3 regions of the Halomonas qinghailakensis genome follow, and region 3 is predicted to be linked to each of the others. Evidence: predicted binding sites of a transcription regulator. Region 3 holds the regulator's gene; each other region holds the start of a gene.
What was found. The regulator PhoB, encoded in region 3, activates phosphate uptake and scavenging genes when phosphate is short. The targets are predictions, from matches to a motif close to TGTCATANNNNTGTCANA.
Positions count from the first base shown of each region.

Region 1 (10,785 bases), 490 kb from region 3:
TGGCACCACCGGTTTACCCAACCGCGCGCGCTTCATTGAGCTATTGGCTAGTATGGGAAAAGAAGCTACCCGGCAAAATCACTCTCTCTCGTTACTGCTAATAGATATTCGGCGCTTTAAAGAAGTAAACGATTTACATGGTCATCAAGTAGGCGACCAGTTATTGGCGACCGTAGCCAAGCGGTTGCAGCAAGCCAATTTTCCCAAGTGTGCTGTTGCGCGACTGTCTGGTGATGAGTTTACGATACTCTTGCCCAGTGTAGAGGATGTTCATCTCCAAGAAATAATGCTGCAGCTATGTGAGATTATTAAACGTCCCATTCAGCTTGAGCATCGCGTTTTTAACCTTGATGTCAGTGTTGGTGTTGCCAGTTATCCTAACGATGTATCGGACGCTGGTGAGCTGTTTAACGCAGCCAGCATTGCCCTGCATCATGCAAAACGACGTGACAATAGCGTTTGCCCCTATACACAGACGATGCGGCATGCCTTAGAGCGTCGACAATGGATGACCGAGCGATTGCATCAAGCTATTCTTGGGCATCGTTTGGAGCTCTACTTCCAACCCCAGTTTAGTCTGGCAGACAAAACCCTAACCGGGGCTGAAGCGCTTTGTCGCTGGTATGACCCTGAGTGGGGATGGGTAAGCCCTGGCGAATTTATCCCTTTGGCAGAAGAGCGTGGCCTAATCCGAATGCTGGGCGATTGGGTGTTGGAGGAAGCGGCAAGCCAGCTAGGCGTTTGGCAAGCCAAACACACGCCATTGCCGGGTAAATTATCCATCAATATTTCTGCCCAACAGTTTGCCGATCCTCAATTAACCGCGCATGTGGCTAAGTTGACCACCGGTGTACCGCCTGGTGCGATTGCATTAGAGCTAACCGAAAGCGATTTTATGCGCGATCCCGATCAAGCGGTCACGATTACTCATTCGATGCGGCGGGCAGGCTACGCGCTGTTTATTGATGACTTTGGCACGGGCTACTCATCACTCTCTTATTTACGTCGTTTCGCTGCAGATGCGTTAAAGATAGATATTTCGTTTGTGCGTGACATGCTGGATAACCATCATGATCGTGCGATCGTGCAAACAATTATCGCCATGGCCGACACGCTAGATATGAAAACCCTCGCAGAAGGTGTTGAAAGCCCGGCTCAAGCCGATTTGCTAGCAAAAATGGGCTGCAGCGAAGCACAGGGCTATTGGTTTGGACATCCCCTACCTGCCGATGAATTTGCGGCAACGTGGTTAATGCCATAATTTTCACTGTCAGGCACCATGATCAGCAGTTTTTATCGGCAACTCCGATTTTCAGTCAGGGCGTCATCGTCTTGTCATCGTCGTTGGCATACGCTACGCGCCGCCGAACTCGTGAAAAAACGAACTCGTGAAAAAAGGAGTGCCTCATGCGCCTTGCCCTGTTTGACCTTGACGACACCCTCCTGGATGGAGACTGCAGTGACCGCTGGAATTTATGGATGATCGAGCAGGGCTGGATCAGCGACGCCGAAACCTTTATAGCCCGTGCCGAGCAGATGCAGCAGGCTTATCACGCCGGTAAGTTAAAGTTAGAGGAGTACTTAGCAATGACCTTGGCACCGCTGCGGGGGCGCCGGGTGGTGGATGTGCAAAAAGAAGTTGAGCGCTTTGTCGCTACTCATTTGCAACCACGTATTTTTGATCAAGCGTGGCGCTGCTTGGAAGCACACCGTCAGTCAGGCGACACCCTGGTGCTCATTTCTGCGTCATCGCATCACTTGGTCGCACCGATTGCGACGATGTTAGGGATTGAACATGTGTTGGCGGTAGAGCTGAGTGTTGAACATGCGGCAAGTGGGGCGAACTACACCGGCCATAGCAAAGGCGTGCTCTCTTACCGCGGGGGAAAGGTGCTGCGTTTTCAACAGTGGTTAACCGAGCAAAACATTACCCCCAGTCATACCATGTTCTACTCAGATTCTCGCAATGATATCCCGCTACTGCAGTATGTCGACTGCCCAGTGGCGGTTAACCCTGACCCCGTGCTGGCGGAGGTCGCTAGTGTGGAAGGGTGGCGGCGTTTAGACTGGCGAATGGCAGCGTCGTCAGGCGCTTCATCGGCCAACGATCTATCAGGAAAATCGGCGCATGCCTGATGCTTACTATTTACAGTTAACAGAGCAACTTCGTTATTTAATCACTCAGCATGCCACGCAGTGGGAAGGTAAGTTACCCGCAGAACGAGCGTTGGCAGAGCGCTTCTCTACGACCCGCGTTACGTTGCGCCAAGCGTTGGCACAACTGGAGGGAGAAGGGCTTATTCACCGCAGCAACCGGCGCGGCTGGTTTATTTCACCGGCTAGGCTGGTGTATGACCCCACCCGGGATGCAGGTTTTAACGACTATGTGCGCGCTCAGGGGCGGCAACCACGTACAGCGGTTCTGATGCTTGAAACCCGCCCACACCTGGCGGCTGCCCGTGCCCTGGAACTGGCTGATGACCAGCCGTTCCACCATATTCGCCGTCGCCGTTACGTGGATGATCGCGCTGTACTGGTGGAGTCGCTTTGGGTAGTGCCAGAGTGTGCGCCCGAGCTATTAGATATCTACAGCGGACAGTCGCTATGGGGGCTGTTAAGAGAGCGTTGGGGGCATCACTTGGCCAATCGCTCAATACGCATGGTGTCTGAAGCGTTGTCGCCCTTAGATGCTGAAGAGTTACTTGTTGCCCCAGGCACTGCAGGGCTGAACATTTGTCGCGCTATTTTTGACGATCAACAGCGCCCCATTGAGTTTGATGAGGAGCACTGGCTGCATGACTCTCTGTGTATCAGCGTTGACCTTTCTGGTCAGCAATAGCGCGCGGCGATGATGGCGGCTATGTGATAACGCCCGTAAAGGGTCACAATACAACTTCAAAAATCGGTCAAACAAGCGTCATCGCACTGTCATTTAATGTCGGCAAACTCCTGGTCTATACCAACACGCTGGGAGCCTACCATGTCGACACTTCACCGCTTTTTCCAACCTAATCAGATGGCAACTGCTTTGCTTGCGACAGCTGCTGTTGCCTTCTCTTCTATGGCCAGCGCCACTGAGTTAACGGTGTACACCGCCGTTGAGTCAGATGACCTGCAAAAATACGCCGAACGCTTCAATGCCGCCCACCCCGATATCACTATTAACTGGGTGCGAGACTCTACGGGCGTGATTACTGCGCGTCTGCTGGCAGAAAAAGATAATCCCCAGGCAGACGTTATCTGGGGCTTAGCCGCTACCAGTCTGCTGGTGCTTGAAGAAGAGGGCATGCTTGAACGCTACGCCCCCGCTGGCGTTGAAAATCTCGATCCCAAATTTATTGATGCGGCATACCGTAACGGTGAAGACCCCGCGTGGGTAGGCATGGACGCCTGGGTAGCAGCCATTTGCTACAACACCATTGAAGGCGAGCGACAGGGTGTGCCCATGCCGACCTCCTGGGAAGACCTGACCCAGCCTGAGTTTGAAGGGCATGTGATCATGCCTAACCCCAACTCCTCCGGCACCGGCTATCTGGACGTGGTCAGCTGGATGCAGCTGTGGGGTGAAGAGCAAGGTTGGGACTACATGGACCGTCTGCATAACAACATTTCCCGTTACACCCACTCTGGCTCTGCTCCTTGCAGCCTGGCGGCCACCGGGGAAGCAGTGGTTGGCGTGTCATTTGCCTTCCGCGGGGCACGTTTGAAATCCCAAGGTGCACCGATTGAAGTGGTCTTCCCTGAAGAGGGTCTTGGCTGGGATATGGAGGCTGCCGCTATCGTTGCGGGTACCGCCAAACAGGAAGCTGCACAAACGCTGATGGATTGGGCCGTTTCCCGTGAGGCTAACGAACTCTATAACGAAGGCTACGCCGTAGTGGCCTACCCAGGTGTGGCGCAGCCGATTGAAAACTACCCCGCTGACATTGCGGATCGCATGATTGATGCCGATTTCCAGTGGGCCGCGGTTAACCGTGAGCGCGTGCTGGCAGAGTGGCAGCGCCGCTACGACGGTAAAACCGAACAGTAAGCACGAATCAGTTGCCCCGGCCAAGGCCGGGGCTTGGAGATGTTATGCAGACCACACTGACATCGCCGCTGACGGCTCACTCGGCGGCGAAACCCCACTTACCCTCTGCGCACCTAAGCATAGATGGCGTCACTAAGCGCTTCGGTAGCTTTACCGCGCTGGACAGCATTGCGTTACAGATTCAGGAAGGCGAGTTTGTCTGCTTTTTAGGGCCTTCTGGCTGTGGCAAAACAACGCTATTGCGCACCATTGCAGGCTTAACTCAGCAAACATCAGGTAGCCTAATTCAGCGTGGCAAGAATATTTCCACGCTGCCCCCGCAGGCGCGGGATTTTGGCATTGTGTTCCAATCTTATGCGCTGTTTCCCAATCTGACGGTGTTCGATAACGTTGCCTACGGGTTGCGCAACCGTCGCAGTGATCGGGCGACTATTCATGCCCGCGTGGCGGAGTTACTGGCACTCGTTGATCTTAGCGGTAGCGAACATAAATATCCTGCCGCGCTTTCTGGCGGGCAGCAGCAGCGGGTTGCGTTGGCACGAGCGCTGGCGACTGAGCCTGGCCTGTTACTGCTGGATGAACCGCTCTCAGCGCTGGATGCGAGAGTACGCGGCCATTTGCGACATCAGATCAAAGCCCTACAGGCGCGTCTTGGCGTGACCACCATTATGGTGACCCACGATCAAGAAGAGGCGCTCACCATGGCTGATCGTATCGTGGTGATGAACCACGGAGTGATCGAACAAGTGGGCACACCTGCCGAGATCTACCACCAGCCTGCTAGCGCTTTTGTGGCGTCATTTATCGGCACGATGAACTTTCTAGAGGTGACCGCACAGGCGAATAACCACGCGTTGCTAGGCACTATTTCATGCCCTTGCTTGCCGCATGCCTACGCGAAAGACCAAGCAGCTCAATTGGCCATTCGCCCCGAAGCAGTCGCGCTTAGTGTCAGCATCTCTGAGCTGAGCGGTGATGTCATGGGCATTGAATTTTTAGGTGCATTTCAGCGGGTATCGCTGCGACTTAACGGTACCGAGCAACGGTTGCTGGCTGATGTTCCCAGCCGCGATAGCGCCACACTAGGGTTGCGACTAGGGCAAACCCTGGGGATTCACTTGCCTGCCGATGCTGCCCGTCTATACCCGGCAGGGAGCAACCAGTCATGAGGGCGAAGACATTTTCAGCGCCTGCATCAACGCCTTCGCTGGAAGCATTAATACGCCTGATTGTGCTGCTAGCGGGCGTGGCGCTGTTAGTGTTCGGCCTGCTGTTTCCGCTATTTGCGATGTTGGTGAAAAGCCTGCAAGACCGCAGCGGCGACTTTATTGGGCTAGCTAACTTCGTACAGTATTTTCAAACGCCAGCATTGGTCAATTCGATTGCCAATTCATTGCGCGTTGCGTTCACCACGACGGTGGTCGTCGCTGGGCTCGCCTTTTTATGCGCCTACGGCATTACCCGTACCTGTATGCCAGGCAAACGGCTCTTTCGAATGTTGGCGATTTTGCCCATTTTGGCACCTTCGTTGCTACCCGCCATTAGCTTGGTGTACCTGTTTGGTAACCAGGGTTTTTTGAGCGACGTACTGGCTGGTCATTCGATTTATGGACCGATTGGCATTGTAATGGGCATGAGTTTTTGGATTTTTCCCCATGCGCTAATGCTGCTTACCACTGCACTGACTAATAGCGATGCACGCCTCTATGAAGCAGCAGAAGCACTGGGCACGCCGAAGTGGCGTACGTTTTTGACGATTACCCTGCCAGGCGTGCGTTACGGGCTAATTTCATGCCTGTTCGTTGTCTTTACGCTAGCCATTACCGACTTTGGTGTGCCGAAAATTATTGGCGGCCAATTTAGCGTGCTTGCCACCGATGTGTATCGCCAAGTGGTGGGGCAGCAGAACTTCCAAATGGGCGCGGTGGTTAGCGTTATTTTGCTAATGCCTGCGGTGCTATCGTTCATCGTTGACCGCTGGATACAAAAACGCCAAGTGGCTCAGCTTTCGGCTCGGGCAGTGCCATGGCAACCAACGCCTAACCCGTTGCGAGACTGGACGTTTGCGCTGCTGTGTTATTCGGTTGCGGGCGTTATTCTGCTGGTTATTGGTACCGCAGTGTATGCGTCGCTCATACAATTTTGGCCCTATAACCTGTCGTTCACGCTGCAGCATTACACCTTTCAAGGTTTAGCGGGCGGTGGCTGGGGGGCGTGGTTCAACTCCCTCAAGCTGGCATTTAGCGTCGCGTTAGTGGGTACACTGGTTATTTTCTTTAATGCATGGCTGATAGAAAAGAGTGAAGGCTATCGCCCATTGCGCCAAGGTTTGCATTTTATGGCCATGCTACCCATGGCGGTGCCGGGCATGGTGCTGGGCCTGGCTTATATCTTCTTTTTCAACCAGGCAGGAAACCCCTTTAATTGGCTGTACGGGACCATGGCGATCCTGGTGCTCAACACGCTAGTGCACTTCTATACGGTGTGTCACCTCACCTCTGTCACCGCGCTGAAACAGCTAGATCCAGAGTTTGAGGCCGTGGGGGCTTCGTTAAAAGTACCGTTCTGGACCACGTTTAGCCGCGTGACGTTGCCGGTATCGCTGCCTGCCGTGCTGGATATTTCTGTCTACCTATTCGTCAATGCGATGACGACAGTGTCTGCGGTAGTGTTCCTCTATAACAGCGATACGCGGCTTGCTTCGGTAGCGGTACTGCATTTGGATGAGGCGGGCTATTTTGCTAGCGCCGCGGCCATGGCTGTGCTGATTTTCCTGACCTCGCTGGTGGTTAAACTGCTTCACGCTGCGCTTACCCACGTTCTCTTAACCAACGCTCAGCGTTGGCGTCAGGCGGGCTAAAAAGCCCGCTATGCCAGCCGCTAATGTGTGCTTATAATCTGGTATAGACCAAAATGATGAGTAATCTAAAAGTGCCTTACCTTTTAACCCCAGGACCACTAACCACCTCCCACGCGACCAAAGCAGCCATGTTGCGCGACTGGGGCTCCTGGGATGATGATTTTAACCGTGTGACTGCAGACGTGCGTGCGCAACTGCTTACCATGGCCGAGGCGGCAAGTGACACGTATGCCTGCGTGCCGATGCAGGGCAGCGGCACTTTCGCCGTTGAAAGTGCACTGGCCTGCGCAACTGACCCTAGTGGCAAAGTGTTGGTGTTAATGAACGGTGCTTACGGCAAACGGGCTGCTCAACTGCTCGCTATGATGGGCCGCCGTTATGTGACGTTGGACAAAGGTGACTACTTACCGCCGCAACCCGACGAAGTGGCGACACTGCTACAGCAAGATGCTGACATTACCGCAGTGTTTCTAGTTCATTGCGAAACCAGCTCAGGGATTTTGAACCCGCTCGACGCCATCGCTGAGGTGGTGCGCGCTCACGGAAAAACGCTGATTGTAGACGCCATGAGTTCGTTTGGGGGCATACCGATCAGTCTGACAAAAACGCCTATTGATGTGCTGATATCTTCTGCCAATAAGTGCATCGAAGGCGTACCGGGCTTTGGGTTTGTGATCATTCGCCAGACGCTACTTGCTGCTGGTAAGGGACGCGCCCACTCGCTGAGCCTGGATTTATACGCTCAGTGGGACTACATGGAGCGCACTGGCCAGTGGCGCTTTACCCCACCCACTCATACGGTGGTGGCCTTCCAAGCGGCGCTTGACCAGCACCGGGAAGAGGGTGGTGTGCCGGGGCGCTGCGCACGTTATACCCACAATCGTGATGTACTGGTAAAAGGCATGCGGGCGTTAGGCTTCAGCACACTTTTAGAAGATCAATGGCTATCGCCGATTATCACCACTTTTTTGAGTCCTACCGACCCTGCGTTTGAATTTAAGACCTTCTACGCAGCGCTGAAGTCGCGTGGCTTTTTGATCTACCCGGGCAAGTTAACTGACGTCGAAAGTTTTCGCATCGGTTGCATTGGCCAATTGGATGCGGCGGTGATTGAACAGTTACTCAGCGTTATTCAAGACACCCTGACGAAGATGGGTGTTTCTCTCTTTTCTGAATCAAGGAGTGCCTGATGCATTATCAATCTCCCCAATGCCTGCAGGCGGTGATTTGTGACTGGGCGGGCACGCTGGTCGATTTTGGCTCCTTTGCACCGACCCAGATATTTGTTGAAGCTTTTGCCGAAATGGGTGTGGCGATCAGCCTAGAAGAAGCACGCGGCCCGATGGGCATGGGCAAATGGGATCATATCCGCACGCTGTGCAATCAGCCTGAGATAGCCGAGCGATTTCTCAAGGCGGTGGGCCACCTGCCGACTGATGCCGATGTAACGGCGCTTTATGAACGGTTTATGCCGCTGCAGATTGCCAAAATTGCCGACCACTCGGCGGTGATTCCTGGCGCACTTGATACGCTCACCTGGTTACGAGGGCAGGGACTGAAAATAGGTTCCTGCTCCGGCTATCCAGCCGTGGTGATGGAAAAGGTAGTGGCGTTAGCCGTTGATAACGGCCTGCAGGTAGATCATGTGGTGGCCACTGATGAGGTGCCCAATGGCCGACCGCACCCTGCCCAGGCGCTGGCCAATGTGATTGCCTTAGGCATCAGCGATGTCGCTGCCTGCATTAAAGTAGATGACACCACACCCGGCATTCTAGAAGGGCGCAGTGCTGGAATGTGGACGGTCGCGCTCACCTGTTCGGGTAATGCTTTGGGGCTTCATTATGACCAGTATCAAGCGCTGAGCGATAGCGAACGCCGTGCAGCCCATGAGCGAGTGGCCGCTCAATTTGCCCCCTCAAAACCGCACTACAGCATTGCCACCATCGCCGAGCTGCCAAGCGTTGTGGATGCCATTAATGCTCGTTTACAGCGGGGGGAGCGGCCTTGAGTCCAGCCGCACTAGCGTTAGTGCTGTTTTCGGTATGTATGCATGCTGGATGGAATGTATTGGGTAAGCGTCATGCACCGTCACTGGCATTTTTTGCCTTGGCTTACGGGTCAGGCGGTGCGTTGCTGCTGCCGCTGGTGTGGCTTGGGCCATCATTAGCGGCGCTACCCAACACATTTTGGGGATGGTTGGTGCTTTCCGGGTTGTGCCAAATGCTCTATATGGGCGGCTTAGCCTGGGCTTATGCGCGTGGGGAAGTCAGCGTTCTGTATCCCATCGCACGGGCGCTACCGGTGGTGCTTGTGCCGCTAGTGTCTATTGCGCTGCTCGGCAATCGCGCGTTGGATGTGCGGGATGGCATTGGTATGGCCTTGGTGGTGGTAGGCGCACTCTGCCTGCCACTAAGCCACTCAGAGGCGCGCAGGCTATCGACCTATTTAACACCGGCCATGGGGTTTGCACTGTTGGCAGCTGCAGGCACGGTGGGCTATTCGCTGGTAGATAAACAGGCGCTGGCGTTGATGCAGATAGCAGGCCATAGCAGTTTAACCGCAGGCGCGGTGTTTATGGTGCTACAAGCAGTGATGACGTTGACCTGGGCGATTCCGCTGCTGGCGCTGCTACCCGCAGAGCGTCGCCGGCTGCCCTTACTCCGCCAGCAGGGGCTAGTGATGCTGGTGGTCACAGGGCTGATGATGACCTGCACTTATGGTTTGGTACTCATGGCAATGGCGCTGACCGACGAAGTGAGTTATGTCGTGGCGTTACGCCAGCTATCTATTCCAGTCGGTGTATTAATGGGCGTGTTGTGGCTAAAAGAACCCGCTTCTAGGGCAAAAGCCCTGGGCACGCTGATCATGCTGAGCGGACTTTTACTGGTGGCACTTTAAGCATGCACTAGCCTACTGCTTGCCAAACCAAGTTAATTCCCACCACGAACATGGCCAGGATTACCAGGCGATAAAATAGCGCTTCGTTGACGCGGCTTTGCAGCCACAGCCCATTGCGCACGCCGATCCATGCTACCGGCACTAACAGCAGCGACGCCCAGGCGCTGGTTACATTGACTTCGCCAAGCCACATATACGGGCCTAACTTAATGACATTCACTACCGCGTAAATAACCGTGCAGGTGGCAATAAAGGTCTCTTTAGAGAGTTTGCGTGGCATCAAGTAAATGTTTAGCGGTGGTGCGCCTGCATGGGCAATAAAGCTGGTAAACCCACAAACGCTGGCGGCAGGCAGCGCCCAGCGGGTTGAAATCGGCTTCTTCGCGACTGGCTTCAGCAACATATAAGCTGCAAACGAGACGGAAATAATACCGAGTACTAAACGTACGCCCTCTTCGCTGAGGCTACCAAATAGCAGCGTGCCTACCGTGACACCAATAAATAGCCCCGGCACAAACCGCCACACCTCGGCGTTTGCCTGCTTTCCCCACCATGCTTTTAACGCAAACGCATCCATGACGAGCAATAGTGGCAGTAACAAGCCTGCTGCTTGGGTAGGGCTAATCGCCAGCGCCATCAACGGTACCGAAAGCGTACCAAAACCACCTGCAAAGCCGCCTTTTGAAACGCCGGTCAGGTAAACAGAAAATACGATCAACACCCACGCGATGACAGAGTAATCGGGGAGCATGGAAAATCCTTGGCAAACAGTCGTTAAAATAGCCTAACGTGAAAAACCCCGCATTCGCGGGGCTGCAGAGTTTTGCACAGGTAAGCAGGGCGAGATAAATGTTAGCAGGCAAATAGAACGATGTCCCACCTGCTTAAGTGATGAGTAGTGTTGCTCACAAAATAATTACTGTCGCGAGCCCTAAGAACGATAGAAAACCGACCACATCAGTAACCGTGGTTAAAATGACGGCACCTGATAATGCGG
Region 1 is NZ_CP096973.1:2,196,176-2,206,960, forward strand. Features, by position in the region: gene M0220_RS10320 (bifunctional diguanylate cyclase/phosphodiesterase) at 1-1,261, shown strand, start outside; gene M0220_RS10325 (HAD family hydrolase) at 1,408-2,136, shown strand; gene M0220_RS10330 (UTRA domain-containing protein) at 2,129-2,839, shown strand; gene M0220_RS10335 (putative 2-aminoethylphosphonate ABC transporter substrate-binding protein) at 2,981-4,030, shown strand; gene M0220_RS10340 (putative 2-aminoethylphosphonate ABC transporter ATP-binding protein) at 4,075-5,199, shown strand; gene M0220_RS10345 (putative 2-aminoethylphosphonate ABC transporter permease subunit) at 5,196-6,890, shown strand; gene M0220_RS10350 (2-aminoethylphosphonate--pyruvate transaminase) at 6,944-8,080, shown strand; gene phnX (phosphonoacetaldehyde hydrolase) at 8,080-8,898, shown strand; gene M0220_RS10360 (EamA family transporter) at 8,895-9,788, shown strand; gene M0220_RS10365 (sulfite exporter TauE/SafE family protein) at 9,796-10,539, opposite strand; gene mgtE (magnesium transporter) at 10,694-10,785, opposite strand, start outside.
Region 1: a site for PhoB is predicted at 2,916-2,933, ahead of M0220_RS10335 (putative 2-aminoethylphosphonate ABC transporter substrate-binding protein). Genes of this name have one in related genera too.

Region 2 (10,785 bases), 860 kb from region 3:
CAGTACCCGATGCCAGTACTACCGTAGTCGCGGCAGCCAGTGTAGCGGCAAAGCCACGGCTTGGCGTAAGCTCAGTAATGCCAGTACCTACGGTGGCAATCACTTTATGGCCGTAAGTAACAAGGCCGACCACAATGCCGCCGCCACCCAGCACCAGCACCCACCAAGGCACAAGCGCCGCGCTATCAATAACGCCTTCACTACGCACAACGCTAATGACTGCTGCCAGTGGGCCTACAGCGTTGGCAACATCGTTAGAACCATGGGCGAACGCCATCGCACAGGCCGTAAAGATCATTAGTACGCCGAACACCCGTTCAACGTTGGCGTAGCCAAAGTGATCGCTGGTGTTCTGTACGTATTTAACACGGCGTTCCATCATCACACCGAGCGCCATAATGATGATACCAATGACAACAGAAAGCAGCAGGCTTTGACCAAAGCTTAGGTCCAAACCAATGTGCTTTAAGCCCTTAGTCAGGGTGACCATCGCAACGATAAAGCCGACCAAAAAGATATACCCTGGTACATAACGCTTTGCAGCGCTGAAGGGGTCTTTATTTTCAAAAATAAGATGATGCACCGACTTAAACAGTACAAAGCCGATCGTACCTGCAAGCAGCGGTGAAATAAGCCAGCTAGATGCAATTTGACCTACCTTGCCCCAGGCAACCGCTTCTACACCAAGGCCTACCGCGCCAAAACCAACAATAGCGCCTACGATAGAGTGGGTAGTAGACACTGGCCAGCCACGCGCCGATGCAATCATTAGCCAGATAGCAGCTGCCAGCAGCGCGGAAAGCATGCCGTAAACCAATAGCTGAGGGTTATCTGCTAACAATACGGGGTCAAGCATCCCGCCTCGAATGGTTGCGGTCACTTCGCCACCCGCTAACCAAGCACCTAAAAACTCAAAGACAACCGCAATAATAATGGCTTGTTTGATGGTGATAGCCTTCGACCCTACCGAAGTCCCCATCGCATTGGCTACATCGTTAGCACCAACGCCCCAAGCCATAAAAAAGCCAAACACACAGGCCAGGATAATGAAGATTTCACTGTTCTGGACAATAATCTGCATGGAATTTCCTTAGCGGGCGGTCAAAATCTGTAGGCGGCTGCCCACGCGTTCGGCGCGATCGGATAGCTCACCAACCCAATCGATAATCTTGTAAAGAAAGATCACGTCGACCGGTGGAAGCTGATTCTCAAGCGCAAACAACTGTCGCCGAATGGTGATCTGTTGATCGTCAGCTTGGTGTTCAAGGGTGTGCAGCTCGCGGATCATCTTTTGCATGACATCAGACACATTGCGCCCAAAACCGGACTCAAGTAGGTCTTTCAGCTCTTCTAACGCCTGACGCGCCTGAGCCACGCAAGCTACGCTGGTTCGCATATAATCGCGCATGGGGTCAGCCAGCTCATCGGGCACGCGCATTTTACGGCCAAGCATAATGCCAGTAATGTCGCGCACCTTATTGGCGATCTTGTCTTGCACACTGATAAGGTCGAGCAAATCAGAACGCGAGACGGGAAGGAACATCGTGTTAGGCAGATTAAGCCGTAGCTCTGTTTTTAGCGTGTCGGCGTCATGCTCTAAGCGAGTGACGTTTTCACGCAGTTCAGATGCAGTGTCCCAGTCGCCAGCAAGCGATGCTTCAAAAAACGGCAACAATTGGTCGGCACATTCATTGGCCTTGACGATGTGGGCCAGCAATGGCTGGAATGGCGAGCGGCCAAACATCGCAGAAAAAGGATTGGGGGTAACCATATAGCCTTTAGCCTGTTTTCGGGGAGCCTGGAAATGGCGGGCGCCAGTATAAAGAGTGCGCCAGCCGCCGTCATGAAAAGTTCATAATGTCATCAAAATTTAACTGAAACGTCACGATAAAAAGGTGGCTAATGTCATGAAAAATTCAACTGCTTTTTCATCGCCTATTTCTGAACCAACAGAAATCGAGCTTAAACTTGCCCTTGCCCCCGCCCAGCGGAACGCGTTGCTGAGTCACTACGTGCTAGCCACATCACCCCAACAGCAGCACCTTGCGAACACCTATTTCGATACACCAGCAGGGGATATGGCAAAAGCACGAATTGCTGTGCGCCTACGCCAAATAGATGATCGCGTGCTACAAACGGTAAAAACCGCTGGTAAAGGTGGCGGTGGCCTTTCCACCCGACAAGAGTGGGAGTGGCAAGTCCCTGGTGCGCAGCTTGACCAACGTGGTTTGGCTGCCCTGCCGCCTTTTGAAGGTTCATTAAGCACAGCGATATCAGCGCTACGCCCTGCGCTGCGCACCGACTTTACTCGGCGCAGCTGGCAAATCGACTGGCTAGACAGCCACATCGAGCTAGTGCTAGACGAAGGGGAGATTGTCAGCGGTGGCGCTCAAGCCACTATTTGTGAGGTTGAGCTGGAATTAAAAGCGGGGGATCCAGAGGCGCTTTGGTCGCTGGCCTTGGTGCTTGCAGAAAGTGTGCCGCTGCGTCCTTCGGATACCAGCAAAGCGGCGCGTGGAAATGCGTTAGGCGCGCAGCAGTGGTTACTACCTGAGGCTGACACACCGGCTCAGTGGCTGCACAGGGCCACGATGGCGCTGGATGCCTATCACGACAGTGGGCTTGCACAGCATCTAACCATCACACAACAGGCGCTAGCCACGCTGGCCGCCCACCCACAGCTGAATGAAAACGCCCGCAGCGATGCTCATACCCTGACCACGGCACTGAATGACAATGGGCAACCAACGCCCGCTTACGGCGTTGCTGCGTTAACGTTGGCGCATCGCTTCGCCTATCAAACCACGCTACGCTAGAAACATTTAGCCCACTTCAGGATGACGCGATGAGTTTTCAATTAACTCCCGGTGCAGAAGGACTTCGCACGCGACTTTTTCATATTATTTTTGAGTCCGATACGCCGGGGGCCAAAGCCTTTGATATTGCGCTAATTATCGCCATCTTAATGAGCGTAGCTGTCATTTTGCTAGACAGCGTAGACAGTTATTCCGAGCGTTACGGACACATTTTTCTCTATGTAGAGTGGGTATTTACGCTGCTATTTACGATTGAACTAGCGGTGAGGATTTACTGCCTAGAGCGCCCTTTCTTATACTTGAAAAGCTTTTACGGCATTGTTGACCTGCTAGCCATTTTGCCTACTTGGCTCGTACTGCTTGTACCCGGCGCTCACGGGCTCGTCATTGTTCGTATTCTGCGTGTCTTACGCATCTTTCGTATTCTGCGTTTAATGGAGTTTGTTGGGGAAGCACATCTGCTCATCAGTGCACTCAAACGCAGCCTACGCCAAATTTTGTTGTTTTTTAGCAGTATCATGATGGTGGTGATGCTATTTGCGGCGCTGATGTACACCATCGAGTCGCCGGAAGCAGGCTTTACCAGCATACCGATGTCAATGTACTGGGCAATCGTCAGCATGACCACGGTAGGCTATGGCGACATTGTGCCTGCCACCTCAGTCGGCAAGACCATCACGGTGATCTTGATGCTGCTCGGGTACTCGATTATCGCAGTGCCGACCGGAGTATTTTCCGCCCAGGTTATCCGCTCTATCCGCGAAGACCGCTACTCAGAAGAAGCTTGCCCCGGCTGTGGCCACGACCACCATGAAAAACGCGCCCGCTATTGTCTACGCTGTGGCACATGGCTGGATGAAGAAACAGAAGACCCACGCAAGAAATCAGCGAAAACGGGGGAAGACGACGAAAGCCTAAAACAGTAAAGCACTTACAAGCTGCAAAGCGCTTACAAACAACAAAGCACTTACACGAAGCAAACATCGCTTTAGCTAGAAAACGTCTATTAACTGGCTAAAGCGATTTCTTTATGCATGTTGAAGCCACTTTCATGACCGGGGTTCTAAACAGCGTTAAGACTCAAACGGCGAAATATCGCCACGCCCTTCCCGTATGATTTTGGGTGGCAGTTCGCGTAGATCAATTACACTGGTGGGATCAAGGTGACAGGCTCCGCCATCGATAATGGCATCAAGATGTGCCCCAAAGCGGTCGCGGATCTCTTCAGGGTCGCTCATTGGCAAGGTATCGCCTACTGGAATCAACGTCACGCTCATCAGTGGCTCACCCAGCGCAGCAAGCAACGCATGGGTAATGCGGTGGTCGGGCACGCGTACGCCAATAGAACGGCGCTTCGGGTGCAGTAACAGCCGCGGCACTTCGGTGGTGGCATCTAAAATAAAGGTATAAGGCCCTGGGGTGTGAGCCTTGAGCAACCTAAACACGGCGTTATCCACTTTAGCGTAAGTGCCAATCTCGGAAAGATCCGAACACATCAGTGTGAAGTTGTGTTTATCGTCTAACGAGCGCAGCCACTTGATCTTTTCAATGGCCTTTTTTTCACCCAAGTGACAGCCCAGCGCATAGCCTGAATCCGTTGGGTACGCGACCACTCCACCTTTGCGGATGATATCGATGGCTTGATCAATCAAGCGTTTCTGTGGGTTTTCGGGGTGAATCTGAAAATATTGACTCATCACTTGCTCCTGCCCGTGGGCACATCGTTGTCCATTTAGTTTCAAGGTTAGCCGATATGCGCTTTAAGACCCAGGGCTTAACATGCCACTGGGTGCATCGCGTAAATGAATTAAGCGCGAATGCTGCCAAATTGGCGGCGCAGCAGTGCGTGGTATGACACTCATACTGCCGGGGGCGGCATGGCTGCCAGGAAAATGAAAATCGCTGCCCATAGAGGCGTATAAGTTGCGTTCGACCAATTGCCGAGCCAGATCACGGGTGCTATCAGGGTTTTGCTGTCCGCTCACCAGCTCAGCGCTTTGCCCGCCTGCAGCTTGAAAGGCATCCATCAGCAAACCTCGCTTGCGCCGGGTAAGCCCATAGCGCAACGGGTGCGCCAGCACCGCCACGCCGCCAGAGGCAACCACCCAAGCCACTGCTTCACTGATTTCTGGCCAGTGGGCTTTTACGTCGCCTTTTTTACCACTGCCTAAATAGCGCTTAAACGCGCCAGCCCAGTCAGCAACCACACCTTCGGCGACCAGCGCGCGGGCAAAATCGGGTCTGCCTAAGGGGCGGTCGCTGCCTGCCTGGGCGCGTGCCTTTTCTAGCGCGTTTGGTAAGCCCATTTTTTCTAATCGCTCAGCGATCACCTCAGCGCGTTGGATACGTGCTTCGCGCTGCTGCTTAAGCCCCTCTACCAGAGGCCCTTGCAAGCCGCCGGGCATAAGCGCCACAACGTGAATATTGATCCCTTGCCAACGCGTAGATAACTCGCAGCCAGGTATCAAGCATAAGCCTGCCTGCTGTGCCGCAGCGCTTGCCTCGTCAACACCGTCCATAGTGTCATGATCAGTCAGCGACATGTGGGTAAGGCCACGCTCAGCACATAGCTTTACTAGCTCAGTAGGGGTTAGCGCGCCGTCTGACGCGTTAGAGTGCATGTGTAAATCCACCGAGTATCGCTGGTCGACATCAAACACCGGAGGCAGAGCGTTTGCAGGAAGATAGTTCGCAGGAAGTAAGGGCATAAGCATGACGCCATGTGGCGAGTTTGTCAGAATAGGAAGGTGTGAATAAAAATGGTGTGAACAAACAGGCATCCTGTTTCCCTTTCACGGTCTACAGGCGCTCGCCATGGTGCGCGCTTACAAGAGCGCGGTCAATTCGACACTGGACAACCGCCCCAGCACTCAAGGAGTTATCCCCATGCTTTACGCTATTATCAGTGAAGATGTATCCAACAGCTTGGAGCGCCGATTGGCGGCACGCCCGGATCACCTTGCTCGTCTGGAAAAGCTGCGTGATGAAGGCCGCTTGGTTCTGGCAGGGCCTCACCCGGCTATAGATACCGATAACCCAGGCGATGCGGGCTTTAGCGGCAGCTTGGTCGTTGCCGAATTTGAAAGCCTTGATGCCGCGCAAGCATGGGCAGACGCGGATCCATACATCATTGCAGGGGTCTATGCCAAGGTAATTGTTAAGCCGTTTAAAAAAGTTATGCCTTGACCGATTGAGGCGAGTGTGAAGAGTCCGCCTTCTTTTTCACAGAGCCTGTGGAAAACTCTGTGAAAACTCGGCGGACGCTTTTCTCTAGGCCAGAGATAATGCCCGCATCAACAAGTTGATCATTTTTTAACCAATTTATATCACTCATTTTCACACCATGGGATATCCGCGTGACCCAACGCTCCACTGACCTGCCTCCGCTCTTGGCATTAAGCGCCCCTTCACTCACTTGGGACGAGACGTCGCCCCATTCAGACGCTTTCGACGATGTGTATTTTTCTAGGGAAGATGGCCGGGCTGAAACCGAGCACGTTTTCCTGGGGGCGAATCACCTCCCCGAGCGCTTTGCGAATTGGCAACACCACCGCGCGTTTGTGATTGGCGAAACAGGCTTTGGCACCGGGCTTAATATGCTGTGCGCATGGGACTGTTTTGAACAGCACGCACAGAGTACTGCGCGTCTGCATTTGTTATCCACCGAGAAATTCCCTCTTGATCGGACGTCTCTTGAGCGCGCGTTAAGCGCCTGGCCTTCTTTGGCGCACTACGCACAGGTGCTGTGCGCCCAGTGGCCAGAACCAGTCAGCGGTATTCATCGTCTTCATCTCAGCGACCGAGTAACCCTCGACCTGCACTTTGGCGATACAACCGAACGGTTGAACCTGCTAGACGGCCAAGTCGACGCCTGGTTTTTAGATGGCTTCGCGCCTGCTAAAAACCCAGCAATGTGGCAGCCTGAACTATTCGACGCTATGGCCGCGCGCTCTCGCCCTGGGGCCACCTTTGCCACATTTACCTGCGCAGGTGTCGTTAAACGAGGATTAAAAGCAGCGGGGTTTAGCTGGCAAAAGGTGCCTGGATTTGGGCGGAAGCGGGAAATGTTAGCAGGCTATATCGACACACCGCCTAAAGACACTCGCCGCCAATCAACGCCTTGGTTTATGCCACCTACGGTCAAGCCTGCTAACCATGTGGTCGTTATTGGGGCGGGCATGGCCGGTTGCAGCGTAGCAGCGGCGTTGGCCAAGCGCGGGATTAAGGTAACGGTCATTGAACGCGATGCTCCTGGCGCAGGTGGCTCCGGTAATCGCCAGGGAGCGCTGTATGTAAAGCTAGCAGCGGAAACGAATCACCAGAGTCGGTTCTATTTATCAGGGCTTCTCTACAGCCAGCGCTGGCTTAGCCAGCAGGCGTTCACCTCACCACAGGAAACGCCGCTGTGGCAGCCGTGTGGCGTGGTACAACTGGCGTTAAGTGACAAGGAGGCTACTCGCCAGCAGCGCTTTATGGCACGCCACCCACTGCCAGAAGCGGTGGTATCTGCGCAAAGCGAGACACTTAGTGAGCTGGTGGGTCTTCCCATCACTGCGGGTCATGGACTGTTTTATCCCCAGGCAGGCTGGGTGCGCCCCAAACTACTCTGCAAACACCTGCTACAGCATGCGAATATCACCTTGCACCACGAGGAAGTAGCCAATCTACAGCCCCACGACAGCGCATGGCAGGTTGAATTGGCCAGCGGTGAAACGCTGACCGCTGATCACGTTGTGGTGGCCAATGCGTCGTTAGCTAACCGCTTTGAACAAACGGCAGCGCTTCCGTTACAACAAGTTCGCGGCCAGGTAAGCGAAATGAAGCTTCCTGAGGGAGTTCAAGGCCCGCAACGTGTGGTATGCGCGGGCGGCTATGTGTCGCCGCCAGTGGAAGGCGTGCTGACGTTTGGGGCCAGCTTTATGCCTAATAACGCCACAAGCGACGTTACAACAGCAGATCATCAGCGCAATATTGATGAATTACGCCAAACACTGCCTGAATGGGTCGCAACACTTGAGACTGCGGGCGTGGCGCTGAGCCCTGACACGCTAGCAGGTCGTGCTGCAGTAAGGGCAGCCAGCCCTGACAAAAGCCCCTACGCCGGGCCAGTACCCCATGCCGACGCATGGCAACAGGATTACGTGGCGCTGCAAAAAGATGCTTCTAACGTGCCTGATACCCAAGGTGAGCACCATTCAGGGCTGTGGATATCGACCGCTCACGGCTCTCGGGGACTTTCCAGTGCTCCGCTCTGCGCCGAAGTCATTGCCTCACGACTATGTGATGACCCTATGCCGCTAGAGCTAACGTTAGTGGACCATTTACATCCAGGAAGACGAATTATCAGTGCACTAATACGCGCTCAGTAATCGCCCTCTTCCTCATCGTCGGCAAGATCTCGCCCAAAGGAGCGCCACTGGGCGAGGGTCATCACTTCGGTCATTTCCAATTCTAGGTCGTGAGCAATAATCAACTCGTGACGCTCAAGCTGCTGTTTAAGCTCGGCTACCCAGCCATTCATACCTGCGCCAGTATCAGTGGTGTCATACCCCTGACGAGTCACAAATGCTTCAAGCAACGCATCCAGCGTTTCCGGCGGTAGTAGTCGCGCGGGCACTTCTATAAAACGGCTCATATAAAACGGCTCATTCACTCTGCTCCCAGGCAGCTAGACGCTCGATAAAGGTGGCTTCATCGATCACTTCAACGCCCAGTTGCTCTGCTTTGGTTAACTTACTGCCTGCGGCCTCGCCTGCCACAAGACAGGTGGTTTTCTTGGAAACACTGCCTGCCACTTTAGCGCCTAGTGCTTGTAACCGCGCTTTTCCTTCATCGCGGGTCATACTGTCCATCGTACCAGTGAGCACCCAGGTTTGACCTGCTAAGGGCGTTGGGCCTTGCGTTACTTCACTCTCCTGCCAAGTGATACCTGCATCAAGTAAGGCTTTCAGCGTTTCTAGGTTATGGGGCTGACGAAAAAAGGTGTGAACATGAGCGGCGACAATCGGGCCAACATCATTAACCGCTTCCAGCGCTGTTTGATCAGCTTCTTGCAGGGTCTGCAGAGTACCAAAGTGGCTGGCTAAGTTTGCCGCTGTGGCTTCGCCTACTTCCCGAATACCCAAGGCGTAAATGAAGCGTGCCAGCGTGGTGTGCTTGGCCTTATCCAAGGCATTTACTAAGTTGGCCGAGGACTTTTCACCCATGCGTGGCAACTCCTGAAGCTGCTCAGCGGATAGGTGAAATAAGTCCGCCGGTGTTTTCACCCAGTCCAGGTCCACCAGCTGTTCAATCAGCTTTTCACCCAATCCATCCACATCTAACGCTTTACGACTGGCGAAATGCTTCAGGGCCTCTTTGCGCTGTGCGGCACAATAAAGCCCACCCGAGCAGCGAGCGACCGCCTCACCTGCCAGCCGTTCAATATCTGAACCGCACACCGGACAGTGGTCGGGAAAAATAATTTCTCGCGCCTCGGCCGGACGCTTTTCGATATCTACCCGCACCACCTGCGGAATCACGTCACCTGCACGCCGGATGGCCACCGTATCGCCAATCATCACACCTAAGCGAGTGATCTCATCGGCATTATGCAGCGTAGCGTTCGATACCGTCACACCGGCAACAGTGACCGGCGCTAGCCTAGCAACCGGGGTAATTGCACCGGTACGGCCTACCTGAAATTCCACATCGTTTAGCGTTGTGACTTCTTCCTGGGCAGGAAACTTAAACGCTACCGCCCAGCGTGGCGCGCGCGCGACAAAGCCAAGTTCTCGCTGCTGGCGTAGGTCGTTTACTTTAATCACGACGCCATCAATGTCGTAACCCAACTGGTCGCGCTTTTCACCCAGCCGCTCGCAGTAATCGGCTACCAACTCAGGGCCATTGACAGTCCGAAGTTCGGCGCTTGCGCGAAAGCCCCACGCTTTGAGCTTTTCCATTTGCTGGCTATGGGTTGTCATTGCGTCATTGCTAAGCGCGCCGTCACCCAAATGCATCATATCGATGCGGGCAACTTGATAAGCATGAAACTCTAATGGGCGAGTTGCGGTAATTCGCGGATCAAGCTGACGTAGGCTGCCAGCCGCCGCATTACGCGGGTTAGCGAATACTTTGCTGCCTTCTTCCCTGGCTCGATCATTGAGCGCTTCAAAACCCGCGTGGCGCATAATGACTTCGCCACGTACTTCTAACAGCGCTGGAATGCTGTCACCCATTAGCTTTAACGGAACAGACCGTAAGGTTCGCAAATTCGATGTAATACCTTCCCCCGTACGGCCATCGCCACGGGTCGCGCCACTAACCAGTACGCCCTGCTCGTACACTAGCGAGACTGCAGCACCGTCGAGCTTCGGCTCACAGCTAAATTCAATCTCCCCAGCCTCACACTCCAAGCGTTCAGCAACACGCTCGGCAAACGCCGTAATGTCGTCACGGCTAAAAGCGTTATCTAACGACAGCATCGGAATCGCATGAGCAACTTCAGGAAACCCTTCTGCTGGCGCGGCCCCTACCCGCTGAGTAGGGGAATCAGGTGACACTACCTCAGGGTATTCAGATTCCAGCTGCTTCAACCGCTGCAGCTTGCGGTCATAGTCTGCATCGGTCAGCTTTGGCTCGTCCAACACGTAGTAGCGGTAGTTTGCATCATCCAGGTCAGCGCGCAGCTGACTAATCTCTTCTAGCAGTATGGTTTCAGGCTGACTCATTCAATTGTTCCGGCATACAAAAACAGGTGTTTAGTAACAAAAACACCCGCCTTCTTAGGGAAGGCGGGTGTTAACGTAATGTGCTGCTTAACGCGCTTGAAGTTGACGATGCAGACGATGACGACGCTCAAACTCATGAACACGCTGTCTTGCGAATTCAATGGTTTGTGCCGTCATTACGCTACGGTTCTCATCTTTAAGCTCGCCACCCATATGGCGTACGACCACCATCGCCGTTTCAACCATGGCTTCAAACGCTG
Region 2 is NZ_CP096973.1:847,080-857,864, forward strand. Features, by position in the region: gene M0220_RS03965 (inorganic phosphate transporter) at 1-1,081, opposite strand, end outside; gene M0220_RS03970 (TIGR00153 family protein) at 1,091-1,771, opposite strand; gene M0220_RS03975 (CYTH domain-containing protein) at 1,908-2,816, shown strand; gene M0220_RS03980 (ion transporter) at 2,846-3,742, shown strand; gene M0220_RS03985 (L-threonylcarbamoyladenylate synthase) at 3,890-4,513, opposite strand; gene M0220_RS03990 (PHP domain-containing protein) at 4,577-5,524, opposite strand; gene M0220_RS03995 (YciI family protein) at 5,703-6,002, shown strand; gene mnmC (bifunctional tRNA (5-methylaminomethyl-2-thiouridine)(34)-methyltransferase MnmD/FAD-dependent 5-carboxymethylaminomethyl-2-thiouridine(34) oxidoreductase MnmC) at 6,173-8,185, shown strand; gene M0220_RS04005 (YheU family protein) at 8,179-8,451, opposite strand; gene ligA (NAD-dependent DNA ligase LigA) at 8,462-10,525, opposite strand; gene M0220_RS04015 (cell division protein ZipA) at 10,613-10,785, opposite strand, start outside.
Region 2: a site for PhoB is predicted at 1,859-1,876, ahead of M0220_RS03975 (CYTH domain-containing protein). Genes of this name have one in related genera too.

Region 3 (10,785 bases):
AACAACGCTGTTTGAGCATTCACCACTTTCACCTCGCTTATGCGGGGAAAATGGCGTTAAACGACCTAACGTTAGACCTACCGCGCCACAGCGTAACGGCCTTTATTGGCCCCTCTGGCTGCGGTAAATCAACGCTGTTGCGCGCGATTAATCGGCTACACGACCTTAATGAATCGGTAACACATAGCGGCCATATTCAGCTTGAAGGACAAGATATTCATGCACCAGACATGAATGTCACTGAGTTGCGGCGGCGCGTTGGGATGGTGTTTCAGACGCCAAACCCTTTCCCTATGTCGATTTATGAAAACGTTGCCTTTGGCCTACGTTTACAACAGCGTTTACCCAAGCGAAAAAGAGACGACATCATCGAATGGGCTCTAACATCGGCAGCGCTATGGGATGAGGTAAAAGATCGGTTACATCGCTCGGCGTGGCAGCTATCCGGAGGCCAGCAACAGCGCCTAGTCATTGCTCGTACGCTGGCCGTGCAGCCAGATGTGTTGCTACTCGACGAACCAGCGTCAGCGCTAGACCCTATCTCAACCTTAAAAATCGAAGAGCTAATCCGTAACCTAAAGTCACAGCTAACGCTGGTGCTGGTTACCCACAATATGCAGCAAGCCGCGCGGGTTTCTGACTACACGGCTTTTTTGCAGCACGGTGAACTCATTGAGTACGGGCCAACGGATCAAGTGTTCACCAACCCGCGTTTACAACGCACCGAAAACTACATCACCGGCCGCATTACCTAGGCCCTAAAGACATTACGTCAGGAGTGCTCAATGGATATTACGAGCGATACCCACAGCCAGCATATCTCTCGCCAATTCAACCAAGAATTGGAAGAGCTAAAAACCCACCTGATGGCCATGGGCGGCCTGGTGGAAAAACAAGTGCAAGATGCAGTTTTTGCGCTACTTGAAGGCGATAGCCGTCTTGCTGAAAAAGTGCGCGATAATGATCGCCAAGTAAACGACCTGCAACTGCAGATTGACGATGAATGCACCCGCGTACTGGCTCGTCGTCAGCCAGCGGCTTCCGATTTGCGCTTGGTGCTAGCGGTGATTCGCGCAACATCTGATCTTGAGCGCATCGGCGACGAAGCCAGCAAAATTGCTCGAAATGCATTACTTTTAAGCGAAAATAGCGGCAATATTCGCGGTCTAGTAGAAGTGCGCCATATTAGCGAGCATGTGCGTAAAATGCTACGCGATGCGCTTACCGCTTTCGCGCGTTTTGATACCGAACTTGCGATGCAAGTTGTCCGCGAAGATGAGTTCGTTGACGACGAGTACGGTAGCGCCATGCGCTCGCTAATGACCTTTATGATGGAAGACTCGCGTTCGATTAGCTCCGTGCTTAGCATCATGTGGGTGCTACGCGCCTTGGAACGCGTGGGTGATCATGCCAATAACCTAGCTGAGTACGTCGTCTACCTAGTAAAAGGGTTAGATATACGCCACAGCGACCCCGATTCTATCGACCCGCAAGTGCTTAAAAAATCTTGACCTAGCACTCAATTCCTCCTGCAATACGCCCAGATAATTTATCTGGGCGTTTTTATAAGGAGCAGGCATGTTGGATGCGATAACAGCGCTAAGTCGAGGTACACGTCTGGTGTACACAAAGGGCTTGCGGCGCTATATTTTCCTACCCATTCTGGTCAATATCTTCGTTTATGCTGGCATGCTGAGTTTTGTAGTCAACCGCTTTTCTGGCTGGCTAGACAGCGCCATGATGATGGTACCAAGCTGGTTAGAGTGGTTGTCATGGCTCATCTGGCCTCTGTTCTTTATCAGTCTGCTGCTGGTAATCTTTTTTACCTTTACCCTGGTTACCCACTTAATTGCCGCACCTTTCTATGGATTTTTAGCAGCCAAGGTAGAACGCCAAGCGACAGGGCGTGAACCACTGGACGACCGCGGGCTAGCCAAAACCGCCGTCGACGCCTTAGGCCGCGAGCTAGTCAAACTCGGCTATATTCTGCCTCGTATGCTGATACTGTTTGTCATTAGTTGGATACCCGGCCTAAACCTGATAGCCCCTATTTTATGGATACTCTTTTCTGCCTGGATCATGGCGATTACTTATTTAGATTATCCCATGGATAACAATAAGATAACTTTTAGAGATATGCGCACACGACTATCGCAACGGTGGTGGCCCAGTCTCACCTACGGCGGATTAATTATGCTAGTGACCTGGATCCCCCTCGCCAACCTGTTCTTGATTCCCGGCGCGGTGGCAGGTGCCGTATTAATGTGGGATGACCATTACCGTGGTACGCGCGACATTACGTCTCATCGCTAATGGCCTATCTGCTATAACGCTAGCCCAACCTATTTGTTACCTTAAGGTTGTTTGGCTTACCTAGTGTTATCAAGATTAAGCATAAGCCTTGTTAAGAAACAAGGCTCCTACAAGGAATACGACCATGCTGACCCGCGCACTCTGGCTAACGGCTCTCCTCTCTAGCAGCGTCTCTTTTGCATCGGCTCACGACGTTCAAACCGACCAGTTAAGGATTGTTCACCCTTTTGCCACACCAACTCCTCCTGGCGTGGTAAACGGTGCCGCTTATCTGGATATTACAGCTCGTACAGAACCCGTCACACTAGTTGGTGCGCAGTCACCTGTGAGTGACAGTGTTGAGCTGCATGACATGCAAATGGATGGCGATATGATGACAATGCGCCATGTCAGCGCCATTGAAATCGCTAAAGATGAAACACTGACGATGCGCCCGGGTGGCGGCTATCACCTGATGTTAATGGGCTTACACCAGCCACTGGTAGAGGGTGAGCGTTTTCCCATTACGTTAGAGTTTGCTCAACAAGACGACATTGAAATAGAGGTTTGGGTACAAGATGCCCAGCAAGGAAGCACAGATGCTGATCACCATCATCAGCATTAATAACCACAGCGTGCCGTTGCCCTGAGCGGTGCCACCATATAAAAGCCCCATAGAAGTGGGGCTTTATTAATAAACACGCGTGCTTTACCTCATAAATTTAGCCGTCACACTGGTTACCAGCGTGTACTGCTCCCCTCTTCACGATTTAGCTCTTCAGCACGATAACCTGATCTAGCTTTAGACTCTTCATCATCTTTGCTATTACGGCTAGAAGGAGAGTAGATCAGCGTATTTTCGTTATCGTTGATTAAATCCTTAGCTGAATAGCTCGCAGGACCCGAGGTATTGCGCGATTCAGGCTGAATAATTTCTTGATTATCAGCGCGTTCCTGATTCAGCTCTATAGAAGATTGCGCAAATGCCATTGGGCTAGTGATTAGACCAAACAACAAACCTACAACAGCTGCTTTTTTAATGAATGATGTCAACAACATACCTAAAACTCCTTGACCACCTACTACATGGAGTAACCGACAGGCTAATAATACGAGATACCTTTTTGTCAGTCACCAAGCACTATATTTGAATATATTAGCTCTAAGCACTCACTATAACTCAGGCATTAACAAGGCAATAGGGTATGAACCCCCTTTCAATTACCAATAAAATGTGAGCTACACACAAAAATTAATCTACGCAAAAAATTAGACCCCACCGAGGTGGGGTCTTGAGCGCTCTTACTGATCGCGATGTGCACTGCTGGCTTCCTATCCATTTGAGGGACTCCAACCTTGGAATTAACCCTAACCAGCGTGATAATCGTCGAATAATTCAATCCTTGAATTTAAGAGCATCCGTGCAATGAAACATCCGTGTTGCTAAATGGCTCATCCATAAGAATAAGAGCTATACTGACTTTAGAAAATATCAGTTACTAAAGTTAATACTAGACGGATAAGTCTTACATGCCACTATTTTCTTCTGGCAATTCTTCCGTGCTGTCATAGCCAGCATCTGAATCACCATGATCCGTTGAGCTTGGCTCCATGTCACTGGCGTTATCGCCTTCGTCATGGGTCAAATCTTGTTTGTCATAGTTACCTGTACCAGTTGTACTTTCGGTTTGGGACTCGACGGGCTGTTCATCTGGAGAAATATTATTCGCTGGGTCTGCTGGCTCTTGAGCGAATGCCGCAGGGCTAGCAACTAGACCGAACGCTACACTTAAAATACCAGCTTTCTTGAGTAGTTCCTTGGACATCATATTCCATCTCCTCGATCGCTGTTCAATACTGCTTAAATGGTAAGAAAGATTGCCTTTCGGCTTACCAATTCCTGTGATGTTCTCTCTTACCCATATACTTGCATTCGTTATGCCAAAAGCCAAAAAAAACAATAATATTTTTAATAAACAAAAACTTAAGGAAAAAAAAGAGGCGCAAGCACAACATAAGTCTTTCGAAATAAGGGGGGCAAACTGGTTAGAAATGGCACATGAGCATTATGTATCCATACTTATATGACAGCATGGCACACTTATACAATATTTGTATTTACAAGCCCTATGTCAGGCTATGCTCGTTTTCAACAACCCGGGAGGAGGGAAAAACACAGCGAAAGAGGGCTCCTTCGCCAGGATGGGATTCAATGTGTAGCAGTGCATCATGTCTTAGTAGTACATGCTTCACAATCGCAAGGCCAAGGCCCGTGCCACCCGTTGCTGTACTACGCCCTTTATCAACACGGTAAAAGCGCTCTGTTAGGCGTGGAATATGAACCGGGTCTATCCCTTCACCGTCATCATCAACGTCAATGCAGGCGCCACCATTCGGTAGCGTTTTCCAGCGAAGCGTTATCTGACTACCTGTTGGGGTATACCGCACAGCGTTAAAGGCAAGGTTAGAAACAGCACTATGCAGCTCTTGTTCGCTACCAATGAGCCGCGCGTCGCTCTCAAGCACAACATGAACACTGTGTTGTTGATTAGAAAGTGCAAGCGCATCGCGGCGGATACTATCGAGTAACGGTCCTACCGCTAGCGGTTGGTGATCCTCTCCCCCTTGATCAATTTCTAACCGCGAAAGTAGCAGCAAATCATTGACCAAATTTTGCATGCGTTTAGTCTGCTCTTCCATCTGGCCAATCCCGCGACCTAACCGCGGCGGCAACTGATCTTTCAGCTCGCCGTAGGTTTCTAAATACCCCGTTAACACTGTAAGCGGGGTACGTAGCTCATGGGAAACGTTCGCCACAAAGTCACGACGCATCTGCTCTAAACGATGGAGGCGGGTAATATCTCGCGCCATTACTAAGCGTTCATCATCGCCATAAAGGGTAATTTGATATTGAAGGATGCGCCGTTCATCGATGGGCGACGTCAAGGTTAGCGGCTCACCGTACTTACACGCGTTAAAATAGCTGATAAATCTTGGGTCACGAAGCAGGTTGGTAATGTGCTGGCCACGGTCATGAGCCGTTTGTAGGCCCAGCATTTCTGTCGCTGCGCTGTTCCACCACTCTAGGTCACCATGCCGGTCCAACATAACCACGCTATCACGCATTGCTTCAGATGATTCCTGAATACGTGCCAACGTCGCGCGTAAGCGGTTCTGGGTAATCCGTTGGCTTTTTTGATAGCGATACAAGCGATCAAATAGCTCACCCCATATCCCGTTCGCTGCAGGGGGTTCATCATGGGGATGAAGCGTTAACCATTTAAATAGCGCACGTAGTTGACGTAAATGGTAGCCAAGACAAACGGTAAGGCCCGCCGCTAGACCGATGCCTGGAACTGCCACCAGCCACCCTAGGAAAAGGCCTAGCATTGCCCACAAAACAAAGCGCCACAGTTCTCGGCTCCACAAACGCACGGTTACACCCGGGCAGAGAAGCGGTATCCAGTGCCACGCACCGTTTGAATAAGGTTTTGGTGGGCTTCCCCGAGGGCCTTGCGTAAACGACGAATGTGGACGTCTACGGTACGCTCTTCAACATACACGTTACCGCCCCACACTTGATCAAGTAACTGGCTACGTGTGTACGCGCGTTCTTGGTGGGTCATAAAGAACTGCAGCAAACGGTACTCTGTCGGCCCCATTTCCAATGCTTTGCCATAAGCGCTCACCCGATGGCTGACAGGGTCTAAAAGCAAGCCATTGATTTCGATAGGATCTTCGACGCCACGAGGCGTAGTACGGCGTAACACTGCTTTTAAGCGCGCTACCAGCTCACGGGGCGAAAAAGGTTTGGTGATATAGTCATCAGCGCCAGCTTCAAGCCCTTGAATCTTATTATCCTCTTCGCCTTTGGCGGTTAGCATGATTATAGGCACTTCTGCTGTCGCTTCTTCACGCTTCAAACGCCTTGCCAGTTCAATACCACTGGTACCGGGCATCATCCAATCCAGCAAAAGTAGATCTGGCTGATGGTCAACCATCATGGCGTGGGCATCCTGGGCGTTATCCGCTTCAAGTACGCGATAGTCAGCCATTTCAAGCGCCACGGCGATCATTTCGCGGATAGGCGCTTCATCATCGACAATCAAAACGGTCTTGGCGGTCATTCCAGGGGCCTCACGGTGTTCAATGAAAACTGGTTCGAAAGAACAGTTCAACAAAACAGTTCAGTGACATGTCAATGACGATAACACCATGACTTGATGACAATTCTATGACAAAGACGATATTTAGCCAGTGATTGGCCACCAACTCAGTACTATTCCTGCAAAAATCAATAAGCCAGACCAGTGATTGTTTAGAAATGCTTGGAAACAGCGGTCACGCTCACGGCCAGCAATTAGCCGCTGTTGGTGGGCAAACGTAGCGGCCATCCCCGTTAACCCAAGCCAGAAAAACCCTCCCAAACCAACGCGTATTCCCACCCATGCAAGTAGCAACAATGTCGCTGCTTGCAGCACACCAATGATAAAGCGGTCAGCACTACCGAACAGCACCGCGGTAGATTTAATGCCAATTTTAAGGTCATCGTCGCGGTCGACCATGGCGTATTGGGTATCGTAAGCCACTGTCCATAAAACGTTCGCACTAAACAACAGCCACGCTTCAAACGGAACGTACCCCAATACTGCACCGAATGCCATGGGGATTGCCCAAGAAAACGCCGCTCCCAAAAACACTTGTGGGAAGTGGGTATACCGCTTCATAAAGGGGTAAATAAACGCTAAAACAACACCGCCGATTGAAAGCAGCACCGTAAACCAGTTGGTCAGCAACACTAAAATGAAAGCGGCGGCAACCAGCGCGATAAACAGTAGCTGCGCTTCGGTTTCACTGATACGCCCAGTGGCTAATGGGCGATGCTTAGTGCGCTTTACATGGCCATCAAAGTGACGGTCAGCGTAATCATTGACCACGCAGCCCGCGGCACGCATCACATACACACCAGCAATAAAAATTAGCAGCACATTACGCTCAGGCACACCATCAGCCGCTATCCAAAGCGCCCATAACGTTGGCCACATCAGTAGCCAGGTGCCAATCGGGCGATCTAAGCGCATTAAATGTAAAAAATCTGCCACTCGGGCCCATCCCGTTGGCCGCAACAGAGAACGATCCATGCTTACCTCTCAAAAAGAATACGCTGGCACTAGCCTAGCGCGAAGGCAGGTCAAGATCATCTGCCATGCTTGATAAAAAGTATTCCTGTACCAATAGCGACAGTCCGCTGTGCTGAAACACTGAGCGCCGCCCCCATACACTGTCTGCCAATAGCGCAGACTGTTCGACGACAAAACGTGGCTGATGGCGGGTAGCGTAAAGCGGTCCACGCACTAGATCGGGCTGTCGAAACAACCAACTGCCTAACGAGCGCTCGCCCAGCCCTTCCAAGCCTTTGCCTTGTAACTGGCTAAGTGGCGCTACCGAGCGCGCAACCACCCAAGGTTTATTTCCCACACACAGTGCCACTTCCCTTAGCCAGGCATAGCGTCGCGGGGCAATGCCCAGCGCCAGCGCTTCATCACGCAGAGGAAACCCAACCGTTTGGCGCAGCAGTTGCACCCGAAACGCCTTGGTGTCGCCTGCGACGGTTAGCCGTGTTGTCAAGGAATCCTTCGAGGCTACCCACTGCCACCACGGGGCGCTCATCCCAGGACGAGCCGCCGCAACGGGTAGCCAATGAGTAAATAGTCGATGAGTAACGAGTTGGTGAGGGACTAGAGAGGCTTGCCGAAAAGTAGGGGCGTTCACCAGGGTCTCCGAGGCGGTCAATACATATAGAGCTAGTGTAACATGGTGACCATACTGGCTTTTGTTCCACCGACTTTTGGTGACTGCATGCCCGCAATCGATAAACAACTACTGTCCAACTCACATTCAGCGCTGATTATTATTGGCACTGGCATGGCGGGGATTGGCCTTGCACGAGCCTTGCGCCGGCAAGGCGATACACGCACCATTACCCTCATCAGCGCGGATAGCGGCGATGATTACAGTAAACCGCTGCTCTCCACCGGCTTTGCGAAGCGCTTAACGCCCGACCAGCTGGCACAGCGCAGCGCCCGCGACGTTGCCGAAGAGCTTAATGCCGAGCTAATTACCCACACCCAGGTCGTACACCTGCATGTGGATAACCAGCGCATAGTACTCAGTAACGGTCATCAGCTTCACTACGATGACCTTGTACTAGCGACTGGCGCGGCGCCACGTACACCCTTTAGCGTGCCGGAAAACGTCGCCAAACGGTGCTTTACGGTGAACGATTTAGACGAGTATCGCCGCTTTTATGATGCCTTGGCGACAGCGCCTGCACGGGTAGCAATTGTGGGGGCTGGCTTGGTGGGCTGTGAATTCGCTAATGACTTATATGCTGGCGGCCATCAAGTCACCCTTATTGCGCCAGAGCGCGCGCCGCTGCCACGTCTACTGCCCGAACCGTTAGGCCAAGCACTGGGTAACGCTTTTCAAGCAGCAGGTATTCAGCTTGCTTTAGGGCGCACCCTACAAACACTGACGCTTAACCCCGACAATGCCCTATCGCTGCACCTTGATAATGGCGACCACTATGTTGCCGACATAGCGTTACTGGCCACCGGCTTAACGCCGCGCAGCGAGCTTGCAGAAGCTGCCGGGCTGGCGGTGTCCCGCAGCGGCATCATGGTTGACCGCCAATTACGCACCTCGCAACCCCACATATTTGCGCTAGGCGATGTGGCTTGCGTTGAGGACGTAAATGCAATGTACGTGCAGCCCTTGCAAGCGTGCATAAAAGCGCTGACATCGACACTTACCGGAAAGCCAACCAGCGTCAGCTTTGGCGCATGGCCTGTGATAGTAAAAACGCCCTTACTACCCGTTGTTGCCTACCCACCTGCAACCACGCCAGCACAGTGGCAAATTGAGGGAGAAGGGAACGAAATGACAGCCATTGCTGAAAATAAAGACGGACGTTTGATTGGATTTGCGTTGACAGGTGGCTGCGTGAGAAGGAAAGTGGAGCTTTCCAGAACGGCCCCTGCGCTGCTAGGCTGATTCTCGCCGCATTTACGGCTAAGCTGAAAAAGCTAACCAGCTGAGCAATGCTGCTAATAACATCGATGAACTTACGCTTGATTTTCACATAGGGAGATACCTTTATGCGCAAACCTGAACTCGCCGCCGCCATTGCTGAAAGCGCTGATCTATCCAAAGACAAAGCAGGTCAAGTGCTCAACGTTATCTTGGACGAAATCACCAATAGCGTGGCCAAAGGTGAAGATGTCGCTCTCATTGGTTTTGGAACGTTTACCGTGCGCGAACGTGCTGCACGTACTGGCAAAAATCCACAAACTGGCGCGCCACTGCAGATTCCTGCCAGCAAAAACGTTGCGTTTAAGCCAGGCAAAGCGCTTAAGGACGCCGTTTCCTAATGAAACTCAAGCTGACGCTGTGGCTACTGAGCTTACTGCTTAAAAGAGCCCTGCGACGCAAACCGCGCTTTAGGGAACAACTTGAGCGAATGCGCGGTCTGGACTGGGGTGTTGCCACGGAAGACCTAAGCATTGCACGGTATTATCGAATGTCACCAAAAGGCATCACTACCGGCAAAGGCTTGCCCGTTGACCTAGACCTTGAGCTTCGTTTCCGCGATCAAGATACCGCGTTAAAAATACTCAAGAAACCTACACAACAGGCCTTTCTCGACGGTATGCTAGCCGGTGAAGTTCGCCTAGTGGGCGACTCTGCTGATATGAACAAGCTACAGAAGCTACTGAAAAATATGTAATAAACAGCCCGCCACCTTAAAGTGGCGGGCTTTTTTCTTCCTTTCTTTTTGTTTACCACTCAGCGTGTAAAGCATTGCCCAACCGGGCGGTGATATAAGCGTGTACCGCCAAGGTGCTGTATTGATGCGGGTTGGGGCGAGTTTGTCCGCCCACTCACCTATAAAGCCGGCTGGGCGGGGAGTGTCAGTAAACGTGAGGGAGAACACTGTCATTGATAACAGCAGGTAAAGACAAGCACAGGCCATTCCCTCTATACTAATTATTAAACTAAAGTCTAAAAAAGAGAACGCTAAGAGCCTCTATGCCGATATCCTTGCCTTTGCGGCGTCTTTGGACCCTAGATAAGTTCGCCTATAGCCTGCGCGTGTTTATCGCGTTCAGTGGGGCGTTGCTATTTAGTGGTTTTGCGGGTGACATCGCGCTGGTGATTCCGCTATTTTTGGGCATTATTGCGAGCGCTCTTTCTGAAACCGATGACAGCTGGCAGGGACGCTTACAAGCACTACTAGTCACCCTTGCTTGCTTTGCTTCAGCCTCGTTTATCGTTCAGTGGCTTTTCCCATGGCCGTGGTTGTTTGCAGTAGGGCTAGCAGTTTCTACCTTCACTTTGATTATGCTGGGTGCCATTGGCCAACGATACGCCACCATTGCCTCGGGCACATTAATCCTATCGATCTATTCGATGATCAACATTGAACAGCACGGT
Region 3 is NZ_CP096973.1:1,705,454-1,716,238, reverse strand. Features, by position in the region: gene pstB (phosphate ABC transporter ATP-binding protein PstB) at 1-755, shown strand, start outside; gene phoU (phosphate signaling complex protein PhoU) at 786-1,511, shown strand; gene cysZ (sulfate transporter CysZ) at 1,579-2,313, shown strand; gene M0220_RS08090 (copper chaperone PCu(A)C) at 2,438-2,917, shown strand; gene M0220_RS08085 (hypothetical protein) at 3,031-3,351, opposite strand; gene M0220_RS08080 (hypothetical protein) at 3,819-4,121, opposite strand; gene phoR (phosphate regulon sensor histidine kinase PhoR) at 4,420-5,727, opposite strand; gene phoB (phosphate regulon transcriptional regulator PhoB) at 5,730-6,419, opposite strand; gene ubiA (4-hydroxybenzoate octaprenyltransferase) at 6,543-7,433, opposite strand; gene M0220_RS08060 (chorismate--pyruvate lyase family protein) at 7,468-8,064, opposite strand; gene M0220_RS08055 (NAD(P)/FAD-dependent oxidoreductase) at 8,152-9,345, shown strand; gene M0220_RS08050 (HU family DNA-binding protein) at 9,450-9,722, shown strand; gene M0220_RS08045 (hypothetical protein) at 9,722-10,078, shown strand; gene yccS (YccS family putative transporter) at 10,381-10,785, shown strand, end outside.